One region of the Pseudomonas urethralis genome, then DNA from elsewhere that is predicted to be linked to it. Evidence: riboswitches for the same ligand, from Rfam matches in the RefSeq annotation. Region 1 holds a riboswitch; the other holds the start of a gene.
What was found. Region 1 has a riboswitch for cobalamin ahead of L6D64_RS05080 (TonB-dependent receptor). Riboswitches for the same ligand answer to the same signal wherever they lie in the genome.

Region 1 (3,399 bases):
CGTCGGTTTCAATTCGTTCTTCAAGACCGGCTGGAAGCGCTTCTACCTGAAGTGGTACGGCGAAAGCCACCCTTCGGCGATGACCCTGTGCCCGCGCACCACCGAGCTGCTGCAAGGCATCGGCACGGTCAAGGCGGCAATGTTCGCCACCCTGCCACCGGGTGCCAAGCTGGTCCGTCACCGTGACCCGTATGCCGGCTCGTACCGCTTCCACCTCGGCCTGGACACGCCGAACGATGACGGTTGCTACATCGATGTGGACGGCGAGAAATACTCCTGGCGCGATGGCGAGGGCGTGGTTTTCGACGAAACGTACATCCACTACGCCGCCAATACCACCGAGCACAACCGCATCATCCTGTTCTGCGACATCGAGCGCCCGCTGAAATACCGCTGGGCCACCGCGTTCAACCGCTGGTTCAGCCGCAACGTCATGGCCGCCGCCGCTGCGCCCAACGACGCCGGCGACAAGACCGGTGGCATCAACCGCCTGTTCACCCGCATCTACAAGATCCGCGAGCGTGGCAAGGCGCTGAAGAAGCGCAACCGCATGCGCTACTACCTGGAGAAGTGGCTGGTGGTCGCGGCCCTGGTGCTGGTGTTCGTCTATATCTGACCGGCACGTTGGCCATTGCAGAAGCGGCCTTGTCTGGCCGCTTCAATCCTGGCCAGCACTAAAGTACAAGTCTCGCTTCCCAGGCTTCGACTAGCATGAAAGCTCCACTCGCAACCTTACCAAGGTGAAGACGATGAGCATGATGGACTGGGACGCCTACCGTAAGCAGTTGATGGCCGGCATCGGCGATCTCAAGCAATTGTCCCCCGACACCGTGGCCGGCTACATGACCGCCAGCGGCGCGGGCGCCAAGACCAACCACCTGGACGCCAAGACCCGCGAACTGATCTCCCTGGCCGTGGCCGTCACCACCCGCTGCGACGGCTGCATCGCCGTGCACTCGCAACAGGCCGTCAAGCACGGCGCCACCCGTGAGGAGATCGCCGAGGCGCTGGGTGTGGCCGTGGCGATGAACGCCGGGGCCGCGCTGGTCTACTCGGCCCGCGCCCTGGATGCGCTGGGCAAGGCCAACGGCTGAAGCCAAACGGCGTCGCCGCCCTTGCGCGACGGCGCCGCGCCACCCAGACTTGGCGGCCTAGCCATTGCAGGAACCGCCATGATCCACATTCGCCCCATGACGCCCGACGATTTCGAGCGTTTCTGGCCGACCTTCCAGGCCATCGTCCAGGCCCGCGAAACCTACGCCTTCGACCCCGAGCTGAACGTCGAGCAGGCCCGCCAGCTGTGGCTGCAACTGCCGCTGCACACGCTGGTGGCCGAAGAGGATGGCGAGCTGCTCGGTTCCTACTACCTCAAGGCCAACGCCGCCGGCCCCGGCGCCCATGTCGGCAACTGCGGCTACATGGTCTGCGACGCTGCACGTGGCCGTGGTGTGGCCCGGCTGATGTGCGAGCACTCGCAGAAGCTGGCACGCCAGGAGGGCTTCCTGGCGTTGCAGTTCAATTCGGTGGTGGCGAGCAACGAGGTGGCGGTGGCGCTGTGGACCCGGCTGGGCTTCGAGACCGTGGGCCGCCTGCCCAAGGCCTATCGCCACGCCCGCCTGGGGTTGGTCGACTGCCTGGTGATGTACAAGTGGCTGGCCGATGAGCCAGTGGTGGAGAAGCCTCCCCTGCTCATCGGGCGCAAGAACATCGAGGCACGGGTGTCACGCCGCCGCGGGCGCTGACACGCGCATTTGACGCGCTGACCATTCGATGGTCAGATGCGCGCCAGTTTCAGGTGTCCTGCGCCGCCGTGCGCAGGGTGAAACGGGAAGCCGGTGCGTCGTGGTTCACGACAAGTCCGGCGCTGCCCCCGCAACGGTAAGCGAGCGATGCCTTCGACACACCACTGTGCGCCAGCATGGGAAGGTGAAGGCCTCACGACCCTCGCAAGCCCGGAGACCGGCCTGAAGCTTCACTTGGCAACCCGCGGTGGGCGGGCGCAGGCCGGTATCCGCGTGCGCCTGCGTACGGGGTGCGCCTTTGCGTGTTTTCCACCGGGATCCATTCATTCCTGCAGCAGTGGAACGACATGTCCCGATTCTTCAAGCTTCACCCCCTGGCGGCCTGCCTGGCCGTTACCCTGCCGGCCCTGGCCGACGAACCTGTGCTGAGCCTCCCCTCCACGGCCATCACCGATACCCGTGACCCAAAGCACGTCGACCTGGCCACGCCGACCGAGGCCGGTTCACGGCTGCACCTCAGTGCCCTGGAAACGCCAGCCAGCACCAGCAGCATCACGGCCGAACAGATCGAGCAACGCAACAACCTCACCGTGCAGGACGCCGTGACCCGCTCCCCCGGCATCACCTTCATCGGCAACCCCGGCGATGGCGGCACCGGCCTGTCGGCGCGCGGCTTCACCGGCCATGGCTCGGTGATGACCCTGTTCGACGGTGCGCGCCTGTATACCGGGGCCGGCACCCAGACCTTCCCGGTAGACCCGTGGATGGTCGAGCAGGTCGACGTGATCCGCGGCCCGGCTTCGGTGCTGTATGGCGAAGGCGCGACCGGCGCGGTGATCAACGTGATCCCGAAAAAGCCGTTCACCGGCGACATCCACAACCGCCTGCGCCTGGGCTACGGCTCATGGGACCGCCAGCAGCTTGGCCTGGACACCGGCGGCAGCCTCAGCGAACGCCTGAGCTACCGCCTGACCCTGAACCAGCAGGCCGGCAACGGCTGGGTCGACCGCACCGATTCGCGCAGCCTGGCCCTCAGTGCCGCGCTGCGCTTCGATGCCAACGACGACCTGAGCTTCACCCTCGCCCACGAGCGTGGCGACGCCCAGCCGGCCAACTACTACGGCACGCCACTGATCGACGGCCATTACCGCAGCAGCCTGCGCAAGAAGAACTACAACGTCCAGAACGATGTGCAGCGCTACCACGACGAGTGGACCCGTTTCACCACCGACTGGGCGATCAACGACCAGCTCAGCGCCAGCAACCAGCTCTACTACATCAAGAGCCGCCGCCACTGGCGCAATGCCGAGAACTACCGCTGGGACACCGACCGCGAGCAGCTGGAGCGCCAGAGCTTCCTGCAGATCAGGCACAACCAGGAGCAGATAGGCGACCGCCAGACCTTCACCTTCGATCACAGCCTGTTCGGCCTGGCCAGCAAGACGCTGGTCGGTGTCGAGTACAACAAGGTGCGCTTCAACGTCGACAGCAACCGGCCGTACAACGACGTGGGCGGCGACTACATCGACCCGTGGCAGCCGACCCCGGGCGGGTTCCACAGCGACTCGCCAACCCGCCCGCAGACGCTGTCCACCACCCACACCTTCGCCCTGTTCGCCGAGAACCGTCTGCAGCTGACCGAGCGCCTGTCGCTGGT
Region 2 (3,399 bases), on a different contig from region 1:
GGACCTCGTCGACATACAAGTCGACCGAGGCATGGTTCTGCACCTGCATCGGGTTGGCCAGGCGCAGGCTGGGGAAATCGTCTGGCAGCTGCTCGGCGGTTTCGGCAAGCAGTGCCAGGTGCGAGTCGCCGCTGCAGAGGATCACCAGGTCGGCGGGCGTCTGGCCGAGGTCGGCGATGCTGTCGTCTGGCACGAAGCCGCCGGGCTGGGTCCGCAGCAGGTGCATGGGTCAGGCGCCCAGGGCCTGGCGCAGGCGCGCTTCCAGTTGTGGGGCATCGAGGTCCTGGCCAATCAGCACCAGGCGGGTGATGCGGGGCTCGTCGGCGCGCCAGGCGCGGTCGAAGTGCTTGTCGAAACGGGTGCCCACGCCCTGTACCAACAGGCGCATCGGCTTGCCGGGGATGGCCGCGAAGCCTTTGGCGCGCAGGATGCCGAATTCCACCACCAGCTGGGTCAGGGCATCGAGCAGCAGGCTTTCGTCAGCTTCGGGCAGGTCGATGGAGATCGAGTCGAAGGCATCGTGGTCGTGATCGTCATGATCGTCGCCGTCATGGTGGGCGTCGTGGTGGGTGCGACGGCCATCGATGTGCGCCTCGGACTCCGCCCCCACGCCCAACAGCACTTCCAGCGGCAGTCGGCCGCTGCTGGCTTCGATTACCTTGACGGCTGGCGGCAGCTCCTCGGCCACTTCGGCACGCACCTTGGCCAGGCCTTCGGCGTCGATCAGGTCAGCCTTGTTCAACACCACCAGGTCGGCACTGGCCAGCTGGTCGGCGAACAGTTCGTGCAGTGGCGATTCGTGATCAAGGTTGGGATCAAGCTTGCGTTGCGCGTCGACCTGCTCCGGGTAGGCGGCGAAGGTGCCGGCGGCCACGGCCGGGCTGTCGACCACGGTAATGACCGCATCGACGGTGCAGGCGTTGCGGATTTCCGGCCACTGGAAGGCTTGCACCAGGGGCTTGGGCAGTGCCAGGCCGCTGGTTTCGATGAGGATGTGGTCGAGGTCGCCACGGCGTGCGACCAGTTCGCGCATCACCGGGAAGAATTCTTCCTGCACGGTGCAGCACAGGCAGCCGTTGGCGAGTTCATAGACGCGGCCGCTGGTTTCTTCCTCGGTGCAGCCGATGCTGCATTGCTTGAGGATTTCGCCGTCGATGCCAAGCTCGCCGAATTCGTTGACGATGACCGCGATGCGGCGGCCTTGGGCGTTGTCGAGCATGTGGCGGAGCAAGGTGGTCTTGCCCGAGCCGAGAAAGCCGGTAACGATGGTGACGGGGAGCTTGGCCAGTGTTTTCATGTCGCGTTGCCCTTGGCAGGTTGGTGCGGGCACACGGGACGAAAGCCGCAGGCCAGGCCGGCCGGGCTCGTTCGCCACCGGATCACCCCGCCCGGTTGAAAGTCGAAATCGTCTCGAGGCAGGTCTCCTGGCTTGCACCGTTCCAGTGCATCAAGCAGCTGGCGGGGTGACGCCTTCCCGCGCGTTGGCGCAGTGGCTGTGTCGACCCATTGTCGGTGCCTACAGTTGCGGGGGCAGCCGCGGCTTGTACCGCGTTCCCGTCTTAGCTTCGGCAGTGCCGAAGAACCTCGAAGTCGCAAGGCTACGCGGGGGGTGGCGGGTGGTCAACTGTTGCCATCCCGTCCACAAAGCCCATCGGTCAGCTTTTGCTCTTGCTCTTGCTCTTGCTCTTGCTCTTGCTTTTGCTTTTGCTTTTAAGCGCGCGGTAGCTCAGGCGACGCAGAGTGCGACTTCAGGAGGCCGAACGCAGGCGTCTGGAGGGCCAGGGTGCGCAGCACCCCTTCGGCGTAGCCGAAGGCGCGAGATGTAGACTTGCGCAGCAAGTCGTAGGCCGCGCGGGCCCGGAAGGCGCCGGAGTGAGGGGACCCCGGAGCGAAGCGCAGGGGCCGGATGATGGGAGCGGGGGTTTTTGCCTACTTTTTGCCCAGTCAAAAAGTAGGTCGCCGTAAAGGCGAAAAGCTGATTCAGCGCCACCATGGCAAATGAATGTTGACTTGATTTGAAAGCCCACTTCCAAAAGCCAAAAGCCAAAAGCCAAAAGCCAAAAGCCAAAAGCCAAAAGCTGGACAGCGATGGTTTTGATTGAGTCGAGTGCATTCATTGGCGGTGGCGACGCACAGTCACCTTTCCGCCCTTACGGCGGGTCACTTTTTGTCAAACGCGACAAAAAGTAACCAAAAAACGCTGGCTCCCATCATCCGGCCCCTCCGCTGCGCTCCGGGGTCCCCTCACTCCGGCGCCCTCCGGGCCCGCGCGGCCTACGACTTGCTGCGCAAGTCTACATCTCGCGCCTTCGGCTGCGCCGAAGGGGTGCTGCGCACCCTGGCCCTCCAGACGCCTGCGTTCGGCCTCCTGAAGTCGCATTCCGCGTTTGCTGAACTACCGCGCGCTTAGAAGCAAAAGCAGAGCAAGAGCAAGAGCAAGAGCAAGAGCAAGCATTGCATCTGCATGACATTTGACGTCTCCCTCGCCCCGTGCTCTCCTTACGCCTTGCGTCAGGTGCCCCCAAGCGGGGGTGAAACGGGAAATCGGTGCGTCGCAGGCCCTTCAGGGCCGGGCAAAGCCGGTGCTGCCCCCGCAACGGTAAGCGAGCGAAGCGTCCAGACCACTGTGCCACGCAGTCCGGCATGGGAAGGTGATGCCTTTCAAGGAGCCCAACTCCTCCTCGCAAGCCCGGAGACCGGCCTGTCGTCCATGAACACCCCGCGGTGGGCGGGCGCTGTCGCATCTCCTCGGGCGCCTTGCCCCCGGGACTGCCGCGCTTGTCCGTTGCCCTTACAAAAAAGCAGAGGATCGCGTCATGCCCATCACCAACGCCAAACATGGCATCGCCACCCCCATCACCCTCAGCCAGCGCGTGGTCATCGCCGTCGGTGCCAGCCTGCTCGGCCTGTGCCTGGTCTACTTCGCCGGGTTCTCGCACATCGAAGCCGTGCACAACGCCGCGCACGACACGCGCCATAGCGCCGCCTTCCCCTGCCACTGAGGCTGCCATGATCAAGCGTATTGCCCGCACAGCCGGGTTCAGCGGCCTGCTCGCTGCCCTCTTGCTGACCCTCCTGCAAAGCTTTTGGGTCGCACCGTTGATCCTTGAGGCGGAAACCTACGAAGCGGCCAGCCCGGCAGCCGCGCACCACAGCCACGGCGAAGAAGCTGGCGCTGGCCACACCCATGGCGAAGAAGCCTGGTCGCCAGAAGATGGCTGGCAGCGCACCCTCTCGACCACTGGCGGCAATCTGGTGGTTGCCGTCGGCTTCGCCCTGATCCTCGCCGCCCTCTACAGCCTGCGGGAGCCTGGCCGCACCAGCACGGGCGCACTGTGGGGGCTGGCCGGTTTTGCCGTGTTCTGCCTCGCGCCTACCCTGGGCTTGCCACCCGAACTG

Region 2: linked by a shared signal. The riboswitch ahead of cobW (cobalamin biosynthesis protein CobW) and the one ahead of L6D64_RS05080 (TonB-dependent receptor) in region 1 are both predicted to bind cobalamin.

What each region holds. Positions count from the first base shown of each region.
Region 1 covers NZ_BQIJ01000002.1:487,865-491,263, reverse strand. The annotation lists gene lpxO (lipid A hydroxylase LpxO) at 1-616, shown strand, start outside; gene L6D64_RS05090 (carboxymuconolactone decarboxylase family protein) at 750-1,094, shown strand; gene L6D64_RS05085 (GNAT family N-acetyltransferase) at 1,173-1,742, shown strand; cobalamin riboswitch at 1,777-1,982, shown strand; gene L6D64_RS05080 (TonB-dependent receptor) at 2,090-3,399, shown strand, end outside.
Region 2 covers NZ_BQIJ01000004.1:246,981-250,379, forward strand. The annotation lists gene cobN (cobaltochelatase subunit CobN) at 1-226, opposite strand, end outside; gene cobW (cobalamin biosynthesis protein CobW) at 230-1,297, opposite strand; cobalamin riboswitch at 1,398-1,602, opposite strand; cobalamin riboswitch at 2,497-2,719, shown strand; gene L6D64_RS08930 (CbtB domain-containing protein) at 2,817-3,002, shown strand; gene L6D64_RS08935 (CbtA family protein) at 3,010-3,399, shown strand, end outside.